DNA from 3 places in the Peribacillus sp. TH14 genome. Region 3 is predicted to be linked to each of the others. Evidence: riboswitches for the same ligand, from Rfam matches in the RefSeq annotation. Region 3 holds a riboswitch; each other region holds the start of a gene.

Region 1 (7,838 bases), 1.6 Mb from region 3:
TAAATTGTGAAAATGATTTAATGTTCGTGTTTTTGGGAGGGGAGGATAAAGGGGAAATGGGGTTTTTGCTTTGGTTTTGTTTAAATGATGAATTCACGAGTAAATGGTGAAAACTCACGAGTAAAAGTTCGAAACTTACGAGTAAATCCCCAAAACTCACGAGTAAACCCCTAAAAGGGACCCATTCATAAGTATGGGTCCCTTTTTTTTATACACTTTGCAATTTATATAGTATTAAATGTAATATATATGTTGCGAAATGTTAAATAAATCATATAATAGAAGTGAATGGAGGATGATTAATGATGAAAGTATTTAAAAAAATCACGGATGAACGAATCGAGAATGTAAGAAATAAAATTTATAAAGAAATGTATCATGTCATTATGGCCATTTGTCTATTGAGCGTACTTTTCAAAATATATAAATATGGTGTAGGCAGCGGGGAATTATATCTGGAGTTGGTGATTCTTTTGGCATCAGGGGTGTATTATTTAGCTCGTTCCATTTTCTTAGGCGTATTCTGGGATGAAGTAGAAATGCATGACCGTACGAGTAAAACACCGATGAGCAAGAAGACCATTTTTGGTACGGTTGGTTTAGCTCTCATCATCGCTACGATCATGGGGGTGAATAGTGCTGTATCCTATGCAGATGGCAGTTCTCAAGGCTTGTGGTATTTTGTATTGGTATGGTGTGTTTCGGTTATGATTTATTTGCCGATTTTACTTCTGTTTTTTGGTGGTATATACTTGCTAGCGAAGAAAATTGGAATGAAAAATAGCGAAGATAATAAGAAATTGTAGGTGCGTTCCTTTGAAAAATATAAAACTGAAGCTTGCAAGAGTGGAAAAGGATTTGTCACAAGATGAGCTAGCCAAGATTGTCGGTGTTTCCAGACAAACGATAGGATTGATTGAATCCGGAAAGTATAATCCCTCATTAAGTTTGTGCATTGGTATTTGTATAGCATTATCACGTACGTTAAATGATTTGTTTTGGGATGAAGAAATAAAAGATTAATCATTGATTTGGATACCCCTTTTTCATTACGAGGCCAAAAACCAAGGAATTTCTCATCACAAAATGGGGGAAGGTATAAAGGCAGTTTGTTAGCTTTCACCTAATAGTTGAGAGGGATGGTATGATGGATCGTACGATTGGTTACTTACGTGAGATATTGTCTAACTATACGGATCAATATCCTGAAGCGCAGGAAATTTATAATAAAATCAAGGATGGACACTTTCATTCTGAAGAAGAACTTATCGATAAGCTTACCGGCAAAGAAGCTAGACTCCTTAATCGAATTCTGCCTCAGGAAATTGAGCATGCAAAGGAAGCTAGTGATACAGAACGGGTCACTCAATTATCGGAGGTATACGAACTTATTCTTGTTTAATAAAACCTTGTCCATGTTAATCATGGACAAGGTTTTTAGATTTTTTTTATTAATCCATTTCGCTGAGGGAATCCATATGGCTTGCTATCATAGCGATGATCGTGCTAGCTTCTTCCTTACTGAATATAAAGTTTGTTTCATCTTTTATCAGATCATCATCTGCTGTCCGAATGCGGTTAATCCGTTTTAGCACTCCATCTCCAGTTTCCTGAACAACTCCGAATTGATAAGTGACCTCCACTTCATTTTCTTGAATATAGGCTGTCACTTCAGGTGTTTCCCATTCCACATCGATTTCGTACATCTCAGTCTCTTCGATTAGTTCATTTTCATCGTATTCATCATCGAGATCATATTCATATTCTATGCCATCCCCTTCTAAATAGTTATGGAAGCTTTCATGGACAGCATCAACGATATCTTCAATATCAGATAAGATCACCTTGCTAACCTGGCCTAAATCCGGATCAAAGGATTCCATATAAAATTCTTCATTATGGGGATCGAAAAACAGAGTGGAAAAATAATCCCTCTCATTGTCATCCAACTCTGTATAAAATTCGATACGTGGATGTTTAGCTCCTCGCTCCACGATCAAACTGCCATTTCGATCGTATTTTTCACAAATTGATTTAAGATGATCCTGCAATTCCCCGCTTACTCTGTCGAACCATTCTAAAGACATCCAACATCCACATCCTTTCATGAATATTATTTCCCAGAAAAAGCGAACCTGTCGTTCCATTTAAAGCCAGATGCATTTTGCCTCGTCGTTAGGTTAGGGTTTCTTAAGGTTGAAGCTTAATTCTAAAACTTTTTTGTTTGCGAGCTATTAGAAACAATTATTTATTCAATTCACTTCAAACTATAGTTTATTGTTGAGGATTCTTATACATTAGAAAGTCCCCCAACCATAAATGGAAAGGGGACTATTTTATGTTAAAAGGAGTATTTTGAGTAAAAAAGGTTCAAGCTATTTTTTATTAATTAGTCATAAAAAAATTTTAAGAAGGGAAGATAAGATATAAAAAATTAAACATCCTTATTCATTCTTTCTACATTCACACGCCCTGAAAAGAATGTAGCTCCGCCGCCCATATCGGCAATACGATCTGGAGTCAAGGCATTAACGAGTTGTTTTTTACCAGGCATGTCTGACCAGAGACCTTGACTGACTACGACGCCTGGAAGGACCTGTTCGCCTACAGAAACCACTAGCTCGCATTCTCCACGATCATTCCAGATACGGACAGTTGTACCATCTTCTATTCCTCGATTATCTGCATCCTTTTGATTCATAAATATTTTAGGTGCTTTTTCAAGTGTGATGTGTTTGTCATTATTGGAAAAGGTAGAGTTTAAAAAGTTATGGTTCGGTCCAGGTATGAATTGGAGAGGGTAATCCTGCTCTTCTACTAATGGAATATACGTAGGAAGGGCTGGATATCCATCTTCTTCCATAACTTTGGAATATAATTCGATTTTCCCACTAGGTGTTTGTAAATTCTTTAACAAATCGGTCAATTTACTTGCTTTGATGTAGCGTTCATTTTTTAGTTTCTCATAGGTTATATCCGATAAATAAGGATTGGATAAATCGTTTAGAGCTTGTTTCATTAATTCTTCATCGTCATCCTTAAGAGTTTGTTCGTCAAATTCCATGGCTTTTGCAAGTAGCCTGAATACCGCTGTGTTCGATTTACTTTCTCCATAGGGTGCGATGATAGGCTCATGTAAGTGGATATAATTATGCCAGTATGATGTATAAAAATCTGTATTTTCAAAGGCAGATGTAGATGGTAATACAATGTCTGCAAACTTCGCTGTCTCCGTTATAAACAAGTCATGGACGACAGTGAATAAATCTTCCCGGGCTAGACCCTCTCTTACTCTATTTGCCTCTGGTGCAACAAGAGCCGGGTTACTTCCATAGACATACAATGAGCGAATGGGGTTGTCCGGTTCAAGCAATGCTTTCCCTATTTGATTCATATTAATTGTACGTGTTTTAGTTTTTTTGAGATCAGGACGTTGTAAAGCTGCGGTATTAAAGGAGAGAAATCCTGAATTGGATTTAACTGCACCTCCCCCTTTTACTAGCCACTGTCCTGTTAAAGCAGGTAAACAGGCAATCGTCCGAGTGCTCATCCCGCCATTATCATGATGCTGAAGACCATTTCCAATCCGAATCATTGAAGGGGAAATCGCCCCATACATCCTAGCTAATTTGTATATGTCTTCTACGGGAACGCCTGTTATGTCAGAAACCATGTGTGGCTGATATTGCTCAAGATGATCTTCTAGCTCTTCATAGCCAATCGTATATTCCTCTAAAAACGATCGATCCACTAGCTTTTCTTTATAGAGTATATGCATGATTCCTAATGCTAGTGCACCATCAGTCCCTGGGAGAATGGGAATGAACCAATCGGCCATTCGTCCGGTTTGATTTTTATGAACGTCAATAACAATGACTTTAGCTCCTGATTTTTTTGCTTTTTGTGCGATTGTTACTTGATGCATATTTGTACTTACAGCATTGATTCCCCAAAAGATGAATAACTTAGTTTCGGTCATCTCTTCTGGGTCTGTACCGTAGCTCCCCCCCATTGTGTAGCGGTAGCCTGTTGAGCCAGCAACTGAACAGATGGTCCGGTCAAGTTGACTTGATCCGAGGCGGTTAAAAAAACGGCGATCCATTCCTTCTGCAGCGAGTTTCCCCATATTCCCATAGAAACTGTAAGGAAGAATGGTTTGTGCCCCTTCCTCTGAAATAAGATTTTTCCAATGATTTGTGATCGTATCGATCGCTTCTTCCCAACTAATAATGGCGAAATTCCCCTCACCTTTTTTTCCCACGCGTTTTAAAGGTGTCTTAATTCTCTTGCTATCATAAATCCGTTCACCCATATTCCGAACCTTGTTGCAAATATTCCCTTTCGTCACTGGATGATTTGGGTCACCACTAATTTTCTTGATTTTTCCATCCTCTTTGTGTACAAGTAAACCACATTGGTCTGGGCAATCAAGAGAACAGACTGAAAGGACTACACCATTTTCTATATCTTTATATGATTGCATGTCAGTATCCTTTCATGAAAAAAATGATTCATAGATTATATCATACGGAGAGAATATTTAGAAAGTTCAAATAAATATTGACTTCCGTTTTGAAATTCATTATATTTGGTATATTCTATTAATTGAAAAAATAGTTAAACCAATATAATATTGTAAAATTTCTATCAAGAGAGGTGGAGGGACTGGCCCTTTGAAGCCTCGGCAACATTATTGTGCCAATTCCAGCAAGCGAAGCTTGAAAGATAGAAAGAGTGGCCTTTTATTTTATTGTTGTGAGAACGATATTATGAAGTAATTATCTCTTTCCGTCTTAGCGGGAAGAGATTTTTTTATTTTTAAGAAGTGAGTTACTGACATGTAAAGTCGTTACACAAAAGGAGAGAGATGTAAAAATGAACATTCTAGTAACAGCACCATATAACGAAGCGGGCATCAAGGAATTAAATGAGTTATTTGGAAAGGCTACCTATCAACCTTGGAAGGAAAATGGAAGGGCCTATAACGAAGTAGAGTTGATCTCTTTATTAAAAGAGTCTAAGGCGGAGGGGTTAATTACTGAGTTAGATCAAGTAACAGAAAAAGTATTCGCTGAAGTACCTGAATTGAGATTTGTGGGTGTGTGTCGTGGCATGCCTTCTAATGTTGATGTGGAAGGTGCAACAAAAAGGGGACTTCCCGTCTTTTTCACTCCAGCACGTAATGCTCAGGCTGTTGCAGAATTATTTGTCGGTAATCTCCTTACATTTTTAAGGCATACCATTCCTTCCAATCAATGGTTGAAGGAGGAAAAATGGAATGAAGACTATCTCCAAGCCTATTTAAAGTTTAAAGGAAATGAAATTTTTGGGAAAACAATTGGAATGGTGGGGTTTGGGGCCGTGGGCCAGCGAATTGCAGCGGTTCTTGAAAGTTTTCAATGTTCGATAAAATACTATGACCCTTATGTAGAGAGTGATAATCCTAATCATGTTCGGGCTTCTTTAGAAGACGTTTTTTCGACAAGTGATGTGGTATCCATACACCTCCCTAGAACAGAGGAAACGATCGGGATGATCAATGAACACTTTTTGGGACTGATGAAAGAAGAGGCAATCTTTGTAAATATGTCAAGGGCTGTCGTGGTTGAAAGAGATGCGCTTGTACAAGTATTAAAAGCACAAAAGATTAGGGGGGCGATATTAGATGTGTTTTATCAAGAGCCGCCTGAACAAAGTGACTATGAATTAATTAAATTGCCCAATGTATTAGCTACTCCTCATCTTGCCGGCGCAAGTTATGAGGTTGAGGATCATCACGTCTCAATAATGAACCAAGCGTTAACAAAGTGGACAACACAACATACTCTTCAGATTCCAACTCTATATAACAGAAAAAATCTAGAAGTTAAGTCATAAGAAAGAAGAGTGAAAAAAATGGCTATAAAAGAAGGTTATTTAGTATTTGATATCGGTACTGGAAATGCAAGAGTGGCTATCGTTGAGACAACAGGTGAAGTCGTCTCTATTGAGAGAGAGGATATACAATATGAAATTGAACCTCTTTATCCTGATAGTCGATACTTTTCACCTGAATTACTTTGGAAACAGCTTATTCAATTAGCAAAAAAGGCGATGGCTAAAGCTCAGCACATTTCAATCAAGGCAATAACGTCCACTAGTCAACGGCAAGGAATTGTTTTGCAGGATCAGGATGGGCACTCGTTTATCGGGTTACCTAATATTGATAATAGAGGCCGCGAATGGGAAAAGGAGTTTTCAAATCAACCTTTTATTTATGAAAGGGCAGGTAGATTACCCTCTGCATTGTTTTCAGCTTTAAAGCTGGTCGCCCTGCAAAAGAGGCAGCCGCAATTATGGGATAAAATTAAATACTTTACAAGCATCAGTGAGTGGGTTGCCTATAAATTAAGTGACGTGCTCGTCTATGAGCCATCACAAGCGACCGAAACACTGCTATATGATGTTCAGAAACAAGAATGGTCAGAGGAGTTGTGTGAACAATTCGGGATATCGGTAGACTTGTTACCCGAATTAAAATCGTCTGGTTCGATCCTTGGTGAAATTACACCGAATATGGCTCAGATGCTGGGATTGGACGAAAAGGTTTTAATCGTAGTAGGAGGCGGTGATACACAGCTGGCTATCGCAAGCACGTTTGCCGAAAAAGGTGATGTCATCATCGTATCTGGAACGACCACCCCTATTTGCCATATTACTGATGAATATAGTGTGGATTCTAAACGAAGAGCATGGACAAATGCCCATACGAATAAAAATCAATGGCTGTTAGAAACAAACCCAGGAATAACTGGGCTTAATTATCAGAAATTAAAAAATATTTTCTACCCAAATGAGAGTTATCAACTAATGGAAGAGGAAATGAGTAAGCTTACGACGATTGATTGTGTATCAACGTTAGGCATGTATCTGACAGATGAGAAAAATGCGACGAAAAAAGGTGGCTTCATTTTTAATACACCATTAGAAGAAAACTTAACCCGTGCTCATTTTGTAGCTTCAGCTCTATGGGAAATTGCTTGTACAGTCAAATGGCATTTCGACAAATTATGCGAAGTGATTCCTTACGATTTGCCATATGTATGGGCTTGTGGAGGTGGTTTTCAAAGTGAAACGTTAACGAAATTTGTAGCTAATCTCCTTCAAAAAGAAGTGCGCATTCATCAAGGGTTCAATCAGGCATCCGTTGTCGGATCTGCCGTTATCTGCAATAAGACATTAGGGGTAAACAGTGTATTATCAGGCGATATCAAAGCGATTACAAATGAGGCTAGTTACGATGAATGGAAGTATGAGGAGTGGAAACAAGCTCAACAGTTCTTTTTCAAAGACCAATATAGCTTAAATCCAAATAAGATAGAAAAGAGAGATATATATGTTAGATAGAATTGGAATACCTAAAAGTTTAAGCTGGGGTTTTTTAGGTGTTATGCTCTTTATGATGGGAGACGGACTTGAAGCTGGCTGGTTAAGCCCTTTCTTAGTTGACAATGGATTGACTGTTCAGCAGTCAGCGGCCATTTTTACTGTATACGGAATTTCTATAGCTCTTTCTTCTTGGTTTTCAGGTGTTTGTTTAGATGTTTTTGGACCAAAGAAGTCTATGTCTATGGGATTATTGTTTTATGTTATTGGGACTGCAGGATTTATCACTTTTGGTTTTGAAAGTATGAATTATCCTGTTATGCTTATCACCTATTTTATTAAAGGTTTCGGCTATCCTTTATTTGCTTACTCTTTTTTAACATGGGTCATTTATCGATCACCTAAAAATAAATTAAGCACAGCTGTCGGTTGGTTTTGGGTAGCTTATTGTGCTGGAATGATGGTACTTGGCT
Region 2 (7,838 bases), 760 kb from region 3:
CTGATTAACTGGAATTGGTTCTCCAGGGCGGTTGCCAGGTCCAATAAACCAACCCATTTCAAGTTCGAAATCAAGCTGAATAGACGGACCAAATACTGGATCTGCATCTTTTGGTTTGCGCTGTCCCGAAGGGCGCCGCACCTTTGTACCACTTGGAACGATAGAACTGGACCGTCCATGATATCCGATCGGCAAGTGTGTCCAGTTTGGCATGAGTGCATTATCTTTTCCTCTGAACATAGTCCCCACATTGGTCGCGTGCTCTCTTGAGGCATAGAAGTCTGTATAGTCTCCTATCTTTGCAGGAAGTAGCATCTCTACATCTTTCAATGGGTGGAAAGCTTTTAAACGAAGTTCTTCATCATCACGTAAATCAGGCGTGTTCGCATCCAAAAGGTATTGTAATTTCTTACGTACAGAAGTCCAGGCGGGACGGCCGAGTTCCATAAATAGATTGAGTGAAGAAGCGGAAAAGACATTCTTTTCTTCTGCACCGGTCCCTTTTAACAGCCCGGCATCGTCAATTACAGATAAATCAAGAACATATTCACCAATAGCTGTACCGGCACGCGGGCTTTTGTCTTTGAATTGAAAGATGCCATATGGCAAATTTTGAATCGGAAAATGTGATTCCGGTGTTGTTTCGATAAAAGAATATTTCATCGTGGTGCCTCCCCATTAAAAATAGTCAGTTCACCAAGTTCTTTACGCGGCTCATCAAAGCTACAGCTTCCGTAAGAAGCAGCGAAGACTGTGCGTGCTTTGTTGATTTGAGAAGAACTGACAGATATACTGCGCCAAGAAAGCGTGTCTGGTGTAAACGAAAAGTGTGTTGGATCCTCATCCAACAATATGGTTTCAATGATTTTGCTGTCTATTGAATGGCAGTAGGAAAGAAGGGCTGCTGTAAATACGTTAACAAAGCCATGCATTTTTGTTCCCACTTCATTTCGATACTGGCGGATCGGATGATGCAGACCCGCTGTGAACTTTAAAGTTAGATTTCTTTTTCGGGATTCATGAATAACAATCGCTACTTGTTCGGCAGAAGGAAATAAATCCGATGTAATGCCGCCCATGCGCATTTTAATACCAATACTTTTCAAGGATTTTTGATTGATCAAGCGAATAGTATCCAATGTGTATGGAAGTTGATCAATCGTTCCTGCTATTTCACAATAAATCGGATAACTGGCTGTTTGTTTTTCGAGTTTCTCTAAGAAAGAAGAATCAACTTTTTCTGGAAGCGGAACTTCGATCGCCTCAATGGTACCAGCTGTTTTATATGTTTCTAAAAAAAGGTGAATATCTCCCATAGCCGTTTCAATTTCTAGGGGTTTCGTTAAAATAACAGATAATCGAAGTGGATATTGATCATTAAATTGATCTTTATATGGTTCGAGTTCACTCAGTCGTGAAGCGGGAATAACAAATGGACCAAGCATCCAGCTGTCCGAATCATGGATATATGCATGATAATTTGAAATTGCTTCTGGAAGCGGAAGTGCACTTGGTGGAAACAGGCCTGCATAATCAATAAGTTCGGTCATAAAATGACTGAGCGCTTCCTCTTTCCACATTCCATTTACTTTTGTTAACAACAACCTCACACCTCCTATAATAGGAGGCCATACTGGGTATTACGCCAGATGGCCGGTTCATATTAAATATTTCCACGAAGTTCCTGTTCGCGTTCAATCGATTCAAACAATGCTTTAAAGTTTCCATCGCCAAAACCAAGTGCACCTTTACGCTGAATGACTTCGATAAACATAGTTGGACGGTCAACTAATGGTTTTGTGAAAATTTGGAGCAAGTACCCTTCATCATCACGGTCGACAAGGATATTAAGTTCTTGAAGTCGTTTCACATCTTCATCTATATCTCCTACACGATTGGCGAGGTCTGCGTAATAAGTGTCAGGAGTCTTTAAAAACTCAACACCATTTTCTTTTAGTGTGGCCACTGTGGTGATGATATCGTTTGTTAAAAGGGCAAGATGCTGAACACCTTGACCATTATAGTAATCTAGGAATTCTTGAATTTGAGATTTGCGTTTTCCTACAGCCGGTTCATTTATCGGGAACTTAATGCGTCCTGTCCCATTCATCATAACTTTTGACATTAGGGCTGAGTACTCGGTCGAAATGTTTTCATCATCAAAATGTTTCAGAACAGTAAAACCGAATACTTTTTCATAATAATTTGTCCATTCATCCATTACTTCCACATTACCAACAAGGTGGTCAATACCGATTAAGCCTGAAGGTTGAGCTCCAAAGTTGTCCTCACGAGCTTTAAAACCTGGCAGAAATCCACCTTTATAATCGATTGGCTCAACAAGCGTGTGAATCGTATCCCCATATGTGCCTAAGATTGCTTTTCTTACTTTGCCATTTTCATCTTCTTCCACCCATGGTTCTCGAAGAGCGATGCCACCGCGTTCAATAGCACCCGCATATGTTTTTTCTAGGTCTTTTACGAGAAGGGAGATATCTTTTACTCCTTCGCCATGAGTTTTAATAAACTCAGCCACATCTGTGCTGTCTGATAGAGTTCCTGTTAAAATCAATCGGATGGTGCCCTGTGCCATAACGTAAGATACACGGTCACGGGAGCCTGTTTCTAGTCCTTTATATGCTATAAGCTTGAATCCGAAAGCGTTTGCGTAATAATAAGCAGCCTGCTTTGCGTTCCCAGTATAGATTTCTACGTAATGGACACTCTTAACCGGAAACAATTCCTCTTTCTTTGCTTTAGAAGATCCAACTGTTTTTTTAGTCATATTTACCGCTCCTTAATCGTTTTTTTTACATAAAAAAGCTGAATTTTCTTAATTTTCCGCCTGTGATAGTTCACATCATAATACATAAAAATTCACCACGCAAATATGTGTTTTACCGCGGTTGACCATCATGGTAGCAACATTTTAACGCGATAAAACATTTTTGCGTTTAGGTGTACTCTTGCACATTTTTTGTATATCTACTTAAAATGTTAGCAACTAAATAAAAGGGGAATTAGATATGAAAATTAGTGTAAAGTTCTGCCCTAGTAACTTCGAAGATGAGTTGGAAACTATTAAAGATAAATTAATGGAGTGTAGCGGTCTAGAGGTTATTGAGGATAGATGCTTGTTGTATTGCGGACAATGTTTAATGCAGCCGTTTGCAGTTGTAAATGGTGTAAACATTGTCGCAAACGATCCAGTTGAACTTCTCGAAAAAATTGAACAATATGTAGCTAGGCTTAAACAAGGAGACACTGTGTGAACAACGAGAAAATGAAATTAGTAATAATTGATTATCGCTTTTATTGACAACTATATCATTATATTGTGTCTTCCCCGAGAAACATGCGAACCTTCAGAGAGCATCCATCTATGATAAAATATATGTAAAACCCTACTACAAATGCTTATTAATTGCATTGATTGATATCTTCGCATAGTATGACGGAAAAATTCAAGGCCTGTTCCCAAAAAGGGAGCAGGCCTTGAATTTTATGGTTTGGTTTCTTATTTCATCCAATCTGGTTTTCCGAAGCCTGCAAACTTGCTATCGATTACTTCTTCAAACTTGTCTGATTCAACTACTGATTTAATATCCTTAGCAAATTGTGCATCTGCATCTTTTGTATTCACAGCAACAACATTACGATACATATCCGGCATGTTTTCTAAAACAAGGGCATCTTGGAGATCCATTTTTGCTGCAAGAGCGAAGTTACCTGGGACCGCTGATAGGTCAACGCTGTCTGTTGCACGCGGCAATTGAGCCGATTCTAATGGTTTGAATTGAATGTTTTTTGGGTTCTTTGTTACATCTTTTTCCGATATTTTTAAGGGATCGACATCTGGCTTGACTTCAATTAAATCTTCATCTACTAGGACTTTAAGTGCACGTGCAAGGTTAACTGGATCGTTCGGTAGGGCTAGTGATGTACCATCTTTAATGTCTTTCAACGATTTATATTTGTTCGAGTATATACCCATTGGTGCTGTCGGTACAATAACAAGGTCAGAAAGCTCTAAATCATTTTCTTTAGCGAAGTTATCCATATACACTTTGTGCTGGAAAAGGTTGGCGTCGATTGAATTGTTACCAAGTGATTTATTTGGCTGGATATAGTCAGTGAATTCAACGATTTCTATTTTGTAGCCAAGATCTTCTAGGCCTGGCTTGATGGCCTCTTTTACCATATCCGCGTAAGGACCGGTAGTTGCTCCGATTTTCAATTCTTTTTTGTCTTCAGTTTTTGGGGAAGCATTATCGCTTCCGCAAGCTGCCAAGCCAAGGGCTAGTGCGCAAACAGATAATAAAGAAGCTATTTTTTTCATTGGAAATTCCTCCTGTAATATGTTGTATTAAATCATTGTTAAAATGACTGATTCTATCGTTTATTTACTAAGTATGAGGCCTTGTCACCAACCATTTGAATGATTTGTACAAGGCAGATTAACACGACGATTGTCGTGATCATGACTGTGTTGTCATAACGGTAATAGCCGTACCGAATGGCCAGGTCACCAATTCCGCCCCCACCGATTGTCCCAGCCATCGCTGAGTAACCGATAAGTGAAATGGTCGTTAACGTCAACCCTTGAATGATTCCCGGTTTTGCCTCAGGAAGAAGTACATCCTTAATGATCATCCATGGAGTGGCACCTACAGCAATTGCAGCTTCAATCACACCTTTATCTATTTCGCGTAATGCCGATTCAACGATTCTTGCAAAAAAAGGTATCGCGGATACAGATAGGGAAACAGAAGCCGCTCTTGGCCCTATCGTTGATCCAGTAAGCAAATCCGTTAAAGGAAGGAGGGCGACTAAGAGAATGATAAACGGGATTGAACGGACAATATTGACAGCGAAACCGAGAGATCGATTCACGACGTTATTTTCAAAGATTAAATTCTTGGTCGTTGTAAACAGCAATACTCCAAGTGGCAAACCAATTAGAAGGGCTACCGCAAGGGAGATTCCAACCATATAGATTGTTTCGAGAAAGGCTTTATTAAGGTCAGGTAAAATATTGACGACGGAATCAAACAGTGACATGTTTCAACACCTCCACAGAACTGGTCCGATTTGTTATATATTCCAGTGCCGATTGAACTTCAGCAGCCTCACCAATTAATTCAATGATTAAGATTCCTAATGGAACATCCTGAATATATTCAATTTTGCCGTGCAAGATATTTCCCTTTACTGAATACTTTTGTAGAGCATCGGAAAGAATCGATTCACCGGCGGTGGGCCCTTCAAATTGAATTTGAATAATCGTTCCTTTGCTTTCCTCAATTAAGTGTGAGGGAAGCTCAAAATCCAATACACTGCTGATGAATTGCTTCGTCAACTGCTGCTTTGGTTGTGAAAATATCTCATAAACAGATCCTTCTTCGATAATCCTGCCATCCTGCATGACAGCGACTCGATGGCATAGTTCTTTGACTACTTCCATTTCATGGGTAATCAATACTATAGTGATACCAAGTTCCCGACTAATCTTTTTTAATAACTGTAAAATCGCTTTTGTTGTTGTTGGATCAAGGGCAGAAGTCGCTTCATCACATAATAGTACAGTAGGGTTATTGGCTAAGGCTCGCGCTATGCCGACCCGTTGCTTTTGACCTCCGCTGAGCTGGGCCGGATAGACATCCTTTTTATCACTAAGCCCAACTATGTCCAGCAGTTCTAGAACGCGACTTTTGATGACACCCTTTGATTTGTGTGCGGCTTTCAAGGCGAAAGCAACATTTTCAAAAACGGTTTTGGAACTGACTAAGGAAAAGTGCTGAAATATCATACCGATTTTTTGTCGTTGTTTTCGAAGCTCTTTGCCTGATAAAGACGTTAAGTCAATCCCGTCAATAATGATTTTTCCTTTTGTCGGACGTTCAAGCAAATTTAAGCAGCGTATTAATGAGCTTTTTCCGGCTCCGCTGTAGCCAACAATCCCATAAACTTCACCAGTCTGAATTGTCAAAGATACGTTATCCACTCCGACAACTCGGGTATTTTTCGATATGTATTCCTTTCGGACTGATCGGATTTCAATCATGAGCCTTCCCCCTTAAACATAAAAAACTGCCTCTATCATTCAGAAAGAGGCAGCGAAATTATTTCGTCTTATCTTTCAGAATGTAATCATTCTGCAGGAAGTAGCACCGTTCCCGATTGGGGCGGTTGCCGGACATCACAGGGCCTGTTCCCTCAGTCACTCTTGATAAGTAAATTATTATTTTGGAATATTACAAGTTTTCTAATATAATCTATATTATTTGTAAATTCACATATTGTCAATCGTTTCTGTAATTTTAGAATAACTTTCTGGTGATTTAATTAATTTTTTTATGGTAAATCTAGAATTGGATAATCATACCTTTTGGAATCGGGGTATTGTCACCATTGATCGTTAATGGTCGGAAAGCCATACTTTTTTATGATATTTGTAAGATAGGCTTCGTTCTTTTTAGCAGCTTGTCGATTTTTTTTAATAATTACGTGAAGTTTTTGTCAGGAAAGTATTGTTTCAAAGTCTGTATCATGAATGCTTTAGCTTTTTTATCAACCAAGGTAATATTGACAGTTATTCAGCGTTAATGATTAGCCGTGAATTTTTTTATCGTCCAAACTTAAATAGGGAGTACCCTTTATTAACAACTTCCTTTTAACCGAAGCCAGATTTTTGCTGTTTCTTTTCTTAGTTGCATAATAGAATACCTTAAATCAATGACTATGGTTTCAAACAGTGCCTTGATTCTACCGGAAAATATACAATGGGTCTTTGCTAGGAAAAATACTATTTGCTTGTCAAAAGTATGGGGGGATATTACATTTATTGTAATGAACAAGGGGGAAATAGGATATTAAACTATTTTTATACAATTGATGAGGAGGGAAGCCATGCTAGAGATTAAGACGATAAATGATGTGGTTTGTGTACAAGGGACCCCTGAAGGAATAAAGTCGGGGATGAGTGTATATGTTTTTTTAATAGACGGCCTCTTGATTGATACGGGAGCCCAAATTTTATTGGAAGAACTTATCCCTTTCTATGAATCAGCCGACTTCGATTTAGTGGCGCTAACGCATTATCATGAGGACCATACTGGCGGTGCTTCCTGGATACAGGAACATAGAAAAGTTCCAATTTATATTCATCCGATGTCGATTGATGTATGTGCGAAGGATGCTGAATATCCTGATTATCGCAAAACTTTTTGGGGAAGGAGAGATGGCTTCAAAGCTGAGCCGTTGGGGAGGACTGTTCATTCCCGTACCCAAACGTGGGAGCCAATCTTTACCCCAGGTCATGCTAAGGACCATATGGTGTATTTGAATCACAGTAATGGCATGCTGTTTTCAGGTGACCTATTCGTTACACCGAAAACGAAGCTTGTTTTACGGGAAGAATCTGTCCCTGTTATCATCGATTCTATAAATAGATTACTTCAATATGATTTTGGAGAGGTTTTTTGTTGTCATGCCGGTCATGTCCCTAATGGGAAGGAAATGTTTCAAAGAAAGCTCGACTATTTGGAAAACCTGCGTGGTGAAATTTTACGATTACATAATCAAGGCTTGGCAGTTCATGAAATCCAGCAAATTGTTTTGCCGAATCAATATCCGCTTATCGAGATATCTGGCCACGAATGGGATTCGGAGCATATTATCACATCGATATTAAAAGAAAAGATATTGATTAATAAGATTAATAAGGATAATGGAGCGAAATACTAATTAGTGATTTTGTGTAATGGAAGAGGTGTTAATCAATTTCCTTTTGAACACAGAAGCACGCATTGTAATTTAAGGGATAATTTGATACATTT
Region 3 (7,838 bases):
AAATACAAACACAGAAGATGTAACTATAGAAGCAACAGTTCCAGAAACAAGACTAGTTAACCAAAGCGACTTTCCCTTTTTCGGTTCAGCTTTCACCCGAACTTGCTCATCCCCATTATAATTCTCCATCCTTTATCCCTCCTATGAAAGTCCTTTACTTGGCTCCATCATAAACAGTAATTATTAAAAAATTCTTAAGAAATAAAGAATACGGCAAACTTTTTACAAAAAAGATAAAATTAATTTAGATATGACCGAAAAAAGAACAATATTGACTGGTTAATAGCTCTGAGATTTCTTACCCCCCATTACGAAAAAAGATGCCTCAAATAACAAGGCACCTTTTTCATCCATTCTATTTCTTACATAAGCTCATAGACTTCTTTTGTCTTCTTATTCACGCCATACCAACCCCAAGTAGCCTTATGCCCACTTCCCTTACTGTCATTGGCCATTTCAAACACTTGGAATATGTAATCTCCCTTTTCATCTTCACGATCATATTGAATTTGAAGCTGAGGATAGTTTTCCATGTCAGCGTAGTCTTTCACCAGATTTTCCGCCTGAGCTTTCGTCAATGTCTTATCTAAATCCTTGTTACTCTCGTGATTTCCTTTATCAGCTAGCTTCGATGTGGCGGGGGCCTCCACTGGCTCATCCTCTTCTTCTGACTCGGTAACTGGGTTTTCAGACTCATCCCTCGATTGCTCTGCCTCAGTGTCTTCAACTGGCTCAGCACTGGCTTCTCCAGTTTCTGAGGACATTCCAATTGCCTTTTGTACCATGAGTTTACCTTTCTCATAATTTGCCTTATATGCAGCAGCTTCTTCAAAAAACACTTGAGCCGCCTCAAAATCTTGTTCCTCGTATTTCTTCATTCCATCTGCCAAAAGGACGCAAAGTTCCATTAACTCTTTCGTCTCCCCTGTTTGGTCTTCTTTATACGCTAATTCAAATGCCTCATGGGCCTCTAAATAATTTTCCTCTTCCACCTGACTTTTTCCTAGCTCCATGTTGGAATCGTAATTCCTGGTTGTACAGCCTGAAACAATTAATGCCATCATTAAAATAAATATGAGTAATCTCTTCAAAAAGTCACTCCTCACTTTTACTGAATACACATACACTTCCATATTATTCTATAAATCTATCTTACCCGATTTTACAAGAAATATCTGACATCTTTATCTCTATCGATTTATTATGGAGAATGTTCACTTTTATGATTATATTTTTACAAATAGTGGTACATCATAGATAAACGCTTGAAAGGGTGATGAAAAAATGATGCAGGAAAAACAGACCTATCATGTGGATTTGGTCAGCGGCGATGTACTAGGAAAAAAACTTGAGGAAAATCCAAGCTTTACTATACACGCTACAGATGAAGAACTAGCAGAATTAAAGCAATGCCTAGAGGAACATCGAACAGATGACTTGGAGTCATACGCTCGTTCTCATGTACCTTATCTTCTCTATCATCATGACCGGGCAAATGATAAATACGATGAAGCTATGAAAAAGCTGTACGCCATCATATATAAATTAGGCGATGAAACAGCCCGAAAGCATATTGAAGAAATCGGCATATTGGCAGATAACAAATTCAAAGGCAACGAGGAAATCCAAAACTTTAAATAGGAGAATAATTAAACAGAACCTGAAATATCAAGTTTCTATTTTTTAAAAGAACGAGGATGAAAAAAGCATCTTCGAAAGAAAGTGATTTAACACATGGGGTACATCACGATCAGAGTGTTTGGAGTTTTACAGGAAGAAAATTATGATGGTATTAGTTTTGGAAATGCATAATCCAAAATAAAAATATACCAGAACTGTTGCATTCAATAGGTAACGATTCTGGTATATTTAACGTTTTGCGGATTACTTTACGATGAAAAATAAGGTGTCATTCACACATAAGTCTAGTGTTTTTGCTTATAATAGGTAACCGCTAGCGCTAGGGCAAGTACGGTTCCTTTAACGATGTCCATCGCGTAGTATGGGACAGACATCATAATCAGTCCGTTTTGAAGGATTCCAATCAGGACTGCACCGATGAAGGTTCCGAAGGCATTCGGTTTCCCTGCTCCTAGAACGGATGAACCAATAAATGCTGCTGCAACAGCATCCATTAAGTAAGGAGACCCGGAATTGATTTCGGATGTCATGACACGGGAAGCAAGGACAATTCCCCCGATTGCGGCAAAGAGAGCCGAAAGGAGATAGGCCAGTACTTTGTATTTATTTACCGAAATTCCAGAAAGTCTGGCAGCTTCCTTATTTCCCCCAATAATGTACATATAACGACCGTGCTTGGTATAAGTCAAAAAGATATGGGTAGCTATCACAATGACTGCCATGATCAGAATAATCCAAGGGACCTGTCCAATCTTAGCGAAAAATGGGCTGATCAGTCCTTCAGCGAACGTTCCATCAGGCATGACCATATTTTGTGAAACCGTTGCTCCTTTTGTATAGGTAAGAGCAATCCCTTGGATGATGAACATGGTCGCTAATGTCATAAGCATGTCAGGAATTCTCAATTTTACAATCATGAATGAATTTAATGCTCCTACTACAAGCGACGCACCGATTGCAGCTAATATGGCAATCAGGGTATCCTGCGAAAACCAAACAAACATCGAAATGACGATCGCATTAGCCAATGATGCTACAGAACCAACGGATAGGTCAAAACCATCCACAGTTAAGGATATCGTAATTCCAATCGCAATAATGGTCACGATTGAAATAGAACGCAGAATGTTAATTAGATTATTAGCTTGAATGAAAGATGGATTTGAAACGGCAAATATCCCAACCAAAATGATAATCGTCAAGATTGTGCCGTATTTATAGAAAAAGTCGAATAAGTCTACTTTTTTCTTCGCTTTTGTTGTCTGTGTGAGAACAGGAATCGGTGTACTCATCCTATTTGCCTCCTGTTGAGTAGAATAGTAGTTCTTCTTCATTGGTTTTGCTTGTCTCTAATTCGATGACTGTCTTTCCACCATATAACACATAAGTTCGATTAGTAATACCGATGATTTCAGACAACTCAGATGATGCATATATAATTGCCTTCCCATTTCTGGCAAGTTGGGCAATCAATTCGAATATGTCCTTCTTGGCCCCTACATCGACGCCTTTTGTAGGTTCATCAAATATGTATACATCTGCATCAGCAATCAGCCACTTTCCGATAGCGACCTTTTGTTGATTACCACCTGACAAGTTTTCAACCTTAGCTTCCTCTGAAGGGGTTTTAATACCAAGACTCGTAATAATTTCCTTCGCTTTTTTCTTTTCCGCCTTACGATCTACAAAGCTGAATATCTTGCTGAATTTTCCGACACTTGCTGCAGTCAAGTTCGTTGCAACTGATTCCTGAACAAGAATGCCTTCTTTCCTGCGTTCTTCCGGTACAAGTGCTAGACCACTTTTTACTGCATGATACGGTGTTTTCAATGAAAGCTTTCTACCATTCATCACGACTTCCCCTGTTGTGATAGCAGTATGACCGAATAGGGTTTTACACAGCTCTGTTTTCCCTGCTCCAACCAATCCTGCCAAACCAACAATCTCTCCTGCTTTTAGATGAAGGCTAACATTTTTAACTTTTTCGGCATCTGACAGTCCCTTCACTTCCAGAACAACTTCACCAATCGCAGCATTTACAACAGGGAACTGTTCATCCATTGTTTTCCCAAGCATTCCCTCGACCACTTCGTTTTGGGTAATATCCGCTACTTCTCGACATGCAACACTTTTCCCATTCCTCATAATCGTAATTTCTTCACAAATTTCAAAAATCTCTGGAAGACGATGGGAAATAAAAATGATGCCAACGCCTCTTTGCTTTAATTCATTTACAATTCGAAATAGTTCTGACGTCTCCGTATAACTTAACGGAGCAGTTGGTTCGTCGAGGATCAGGAATTTGCATTCCGTCGAGACTGCTCTTGCAATCAGAACCATCTGTTTTTCAGCCAAGGTAAGATCTCTCACCAGCTTTTTCGAAGAGACACCAATTTTCATCTCTGCCAGGATATAAGTGGCTTTTCTATGCAACTCTTTCCAATGGACCATCTGTTTTTTGCCCATGTTTTGCACCGTATCATTCAACATTACATTTTCCCCAACAGTTAAATAAGGAATGAGTGCCGTATCTACTTCCTGATAAACAATTTGAATACCTTGTTCCTGTGCAGCCTTCGGTGAACGGATATCCTGCTTCTTTCCATCCAGAAAAATTTCACCTGTATAATGGGCATGAGCGCCCGATAAGACCTTCATTAGCGTAGATTTCCCTGCTCCGTTTGCGCCGACCACTGCATGGGCTGTCCCTGATTGTACTGAAAAATCAACTTCACTAAGCGCCTTTACTCCCGGAAATCCAATCGATATCTTTTTCATTTCTAGTTGTGTGCTCATGCCCATTCCCCCTATTAAACAGACACTCTCTTCACTAGAAAGAGAGTGTCTAATGACTCTGTTTTTTACTTTTTATAATGATCTTTCAATACTTTCATCCATTCTTCTTCAAATTCCGTTGATACTCCCCATCCTTCGACAATACCGGACAAGTTGGCCATGTTGACCGCTTCTTTTGAAGCTTGAATCTGCTCTTGTGAAATAAGTGAAGCTTCTAAGTCATATGTTTGCGGTGTTTCTTCACCCGCTAATTTTTTTGCCAAAATCCTCATATTCACTGCACCAATCAATTTCGGATCGACAGCTGCCGTGTAAGACCAAGAGCTGCCTTTCGCTTGAATCTCTTGAAGATCAGCATTAGATACGTCGATTCCGTATATCTTCACTTCATCGCGGCCAGCTTCTTTAATCGCACGAGCCGCTCCAATTGCGAATGCATCCCATGTTGCGAAAATCGCATCTAGTTTGCCTTTGGGATATTTATTCAACATTGCGGCTACCGCATTTTGTGTCTGAACCGAAGTATCTGCAGATGCTACTCCGAATCTTTCGACTTCTTTAATCCCAGGATTTTCTTTTAATTTTCCCTGATACACCGCATTTCTTCTCACCATTGGTGGGAAACCATCTACCCAAAGGTATGCGATCGCTGCTTCACCTTTTTGTTCTTCTATCAATTTATCAAAAGCCAGAGTTGCCAATGCTTCATCATCCTGTGAAGTTAAGGTCACACCGTCAATTTTAGATAAGTCGCTAATAGAGTCGAATGTAACAACGCTCTTTCCTGCATCAACCAACTTTTGAACGTCATTCACTGTTGCTGCATCATCACCATGGGAGATAATATAGCCGTCATAATCTTCTTGTAAAGCCTGGGCGATTGCATCATGGAATTTAGCCGTATCGCCATTTGCTGTATACGTATCCACTTGAAAACCTAATGCTTCTCCTTCTTCCTTCGCTCCAGCTAAATATTGAGCCGTATGATCATCTCCGCCAATCTTACGAATGACTTTGATTTTGGCACCTTCCCCTTTTGCAAATCGTTCTGGAACATTTTTAAAAGATACTTTTTCATCCTTCTTTGATTCTGTTGAACTTTGTCCTGAAGAGCAGCCCGTTAAAAGCAAAGCCGAAGCTATGACCGAAACGAAAACCCTTTTAAAAATTGACTTCCTCATTTTAGTTCCCCCTTCTTTTCACTCATTAATCTTATCAATTAGGTTGGTGTAAATCCCAAAATAAAAACCTCTCTAGAATAGAGAGGTTTAATCAGCTGATTTGCAGACTTGTCCCTCTCTTATCTGTCAAAACATTTCTGTTTTGCAGGATTTAGCACCAATTCCTAATGGAACGGTTGCTGGGCATCTTAGGGCCAGTCCCTCCGCCACTCTTGATAAGAGAATATAATGTGTTACGTTTTTCGTAATTACCACTTTATAGGGATATAGTCGTAAAGTCAATAGATTTTTGAATATTTAAAATGTTTCTTATTACACTTATTTTCTTTGTAGCTTAGCCAGACGCTTTTTCTCGATCTTTTCAAGTCTTTCTAACTGACGTAGTTTCACTTCAAATAGAGTAATCGGGTCACGGTATACTTCCGGATTTTCTCTCATATGCTCCAGTGCTGCCTGATGATCTTTGATTTCAGTCTGTGTTTGTTCTATCGTTTTTTGAAGTAAGGCAAATGAACTGCGATAGAAAAGTGAGATATCTCTATCCAAAGATTTTTCAAACAATCCGAATTGTGTAAGGAAACGGTCACTGATCATCTCTGCAACATCCTGGTAGTCTTCACTTTCTAGGTACTTCTTATACCGGTTGTACATATTAGCTTTATTTTGCGGAATCGCTCCAAACAACTTCCCTGCCCCTTTAAGCAGCAATTGCGATGGGGTCCGGCGTAGTAAAATATTAACGTCTTCAATGCGGATACTGCTTGTCATCCGATCCGCATCACGGCGCCAATCATCCAAAACTCTAAAGTCTCCCGCAAGTGTAATTCGCTCTTCTTTGTACAATTCATTGAACCCTGTGCTCATCTCATCCATAAACTGTTGAATTTGTGTAAATTCCAACTGAGATGTAGCAATCCAGTCTTGAAGAGAACGGTAATATTGCGGCATAATCTTGTCTGAAATATATGCCTGAATCTGCTCATTCATTTCATCGTTCAACTGTATATGAACTTGGCTGAAATCGCTACTTTCCGTTAATGATTTAGAACATTCTCTTAGTAATTCAGGGATTCTTGAAGAAAGCTGTTTTTTCACTTCTTCTTTAATTGAACGATACGACCTTATGATATTTTCACTTTTTTCTTTTTCCAAATCTGCCAGTTGATTGACGGCTCCATTCAATTTGACTTCCATCTGCTCATTCCAAGAAATTGAGTGCTCGCATTTCCGCTCATTAGCTGCCCGTTTTTCTAGCAGGTAAGATAACGTTTTGCGAATGAATGCAAGAATCTTCTCAGATCTTCTTTCCTTCCAATTATCAGCTTGATAATTCGAATCAAGGAAGGATGAAAGGTCCTGTAACTGCTGTTTGCTGTCATAAAGTTTGGAGAACGCAAATACTTTTGCGTTCGGGAAATACGCATTCACTTTATCCCATGTTTCATCTTCCATCCGGACTGCCACTTGGTCACTGTAAATCGTATCCATCTTATTTAGTAAGAAATGAATCGGAAGTTTCGGTGCCATCATTTGAATTTCCAATAACAAATCTCGTTCACTACCGGTGAAAGGCGCTCGTGCATCGAGAACAAACATCAATCCATCGCTGCCCTGTAAATACCCTTGGAAATCAGAGTCTACACTTTTTTCCCCATTGAACCCTGGTGTATCAAGTAAACGCAGGCGATTATTTTTTAGGTAGTCACTAATAAGGGTCACGTCGACAATGGTTCCGCGCTGACGGCGTGTTTCATCCAATTCAGTTAACTCACCAACGACTTTGTGATCTGTATCTGTAATTTCATAGATTTCCAGATTATCTCCATCTTTGACACTGACAAGGGACGAATGGTCCTCGGCAGCAATACTCTCTCCAGCAAGCGACTGAATAAAGGATGTTTTGCCATTGCCTGTGCTTCCGACAAGAAGAAGATTGAAATTTTCGGTATCCTTAAGTCCGTCTACCATCCATTTCAGTTTATTGCCAACTGTTAAGTTATTCTCTTCAGCCCACTGAATAATGGAATTGAACAGTTTTTCGCCCGCTTCCAATCCGCCTCCCAATTTAGGCGATTTTGCTAACAGACTTTCTGCATCCTGAACAACCAGTGCATTAATTGTATCAGGGAAAATTTCATTCCATGACAGAACGGAAGCCGCTGCAAATAACGAAAGCTCTCCATCCGCGATTTTCAACCAATTTTCCAACAATCTCGGCAC

The links. Region 3 has a riboswitch for S-adenosylmethionine ahead of JFU50_RS07500 (sugar ABC transporter substrate-binding protein). Riboswitches for the same ligand answer to the same signal wherever they lie in the genome.
Region 1: it holds a riboswitch for S-adenosylmethionine, as region 3 does, so the genes downstream of both, JFU50_RS15355 (2-hydroxyacid dehydrogenase) here and JFU50_RS07500 (sugar ABC transporter substrate-binding protein) in region 3, are expected to answer to the same signal.
Region 2: it holds a riboswitch for S-adenosylmethionine, as region 3 does, so the genes downstream of both, JFU50_RS03890 (methionine ABC transporter ATP-binding protein) here and JFU50_RS07500 (sugar ABC transporter substrate-binding protein) in region 3, are expected to answer to the same signal.

Annotation. Positions count from the first base shown of each region.
Region 1 covers NZ_JAEKEK010000001.1:3,158,655-3,166,492, forward strand. The annotation lists gene JFU50_RS15330 (DUF6773 family protein) at 303-806, shown strand; gene JFU50_RS15335 (helix-turn-helix transcriptional regulator) at 817-1,023, shown strand; gene JFU50_RS15340 (sporulation protein) at 1,148-1,402, shown strand; gene JFU50_RS15345 (hypothetical protein) at 1,452-2,087, opposite strand; gene JFU50_RS15350 (molybdopterin oxidoreductase family protein) at 2,435-4,483, opposite strand; SAM riboswitch class I at 4,642-4,732, shown strand; gene JFU50_RS15355 (2-hydroxyacid dehydrogenase) at 4,876-5,877, shown strand; gene JFU50_RS15360 (FGGY-family carbohydrate kinase) at 5,896-7,386, shown strand; gene JFU50_RS15365 (MFS transporter) at 7,376-7,838, shown strand, end outside.
Region 2 covers NZ_JAEKEK010000001.1:765,539-773,376, reverse strand. The annotation lists gene fahA (fumarylacetoacetase) at 1-663, opposite strand, end outside; gene JFU50_RS03915 (hypothetical protein) at 660-1,604, opposite strand; gene hppD (4-hydroxyphenylpyruvate dioxygenase) at 1,664-2,785, opposite strand; gene JFU50_RS03905 (DUF1450 domain-containing protein) at 3,027-3,272, shown strand; gene JFU50_RS03900 (MetQ/NlpA family ABC transporter substrate-binding protein) at 3,518-4,339, opposite strand; gene JFU50_RS03895 (methionine ABC transporter permease) at 4,393-5,061, opposite strand; gene JFU50_RS03890 (methionine ABC transporter ATP-binding protein) at 5,048-6,064, opposite strand; SAM riboswitch class I at 6,130-6,236, opposite strand; gene JFU50_RS03885 (MBL fold metallo-hydrolase) at 6,910-7,746, shown strand.
Region 3 covers NZ_JAEKEK010000001.1:1,528,162-1,535,999, forward strand. The annotation lists gene JFU50_RS07475 (S1C family serine protease) at 1-129, opposite strand, end outside; gene JFU50_RS07480 (hypothetical protein) at 363-1,091, opposite strand; gene JFU50_RS07485 (hydrolase) at 1,285-1,641, shown strand; gene JFU50_RS07490 (ABC transporter permease) at 1,926-2,933, opposite strand; gene JFU50_RS07495 (sugar ABC transporter ATP-binding protein) at 2,935-4,437, opposite strand; gene JFU50_RS07500 (sugar ABC transporter substrate-binding protein) at 4,503-5,618, opposite strand; SAM riboswitch class I at 5,735-5,840, opposite strand; gene JFU50_RS07505 (GTPase domain-containing protein) at 5,937-7,838, opposite strand, start outside.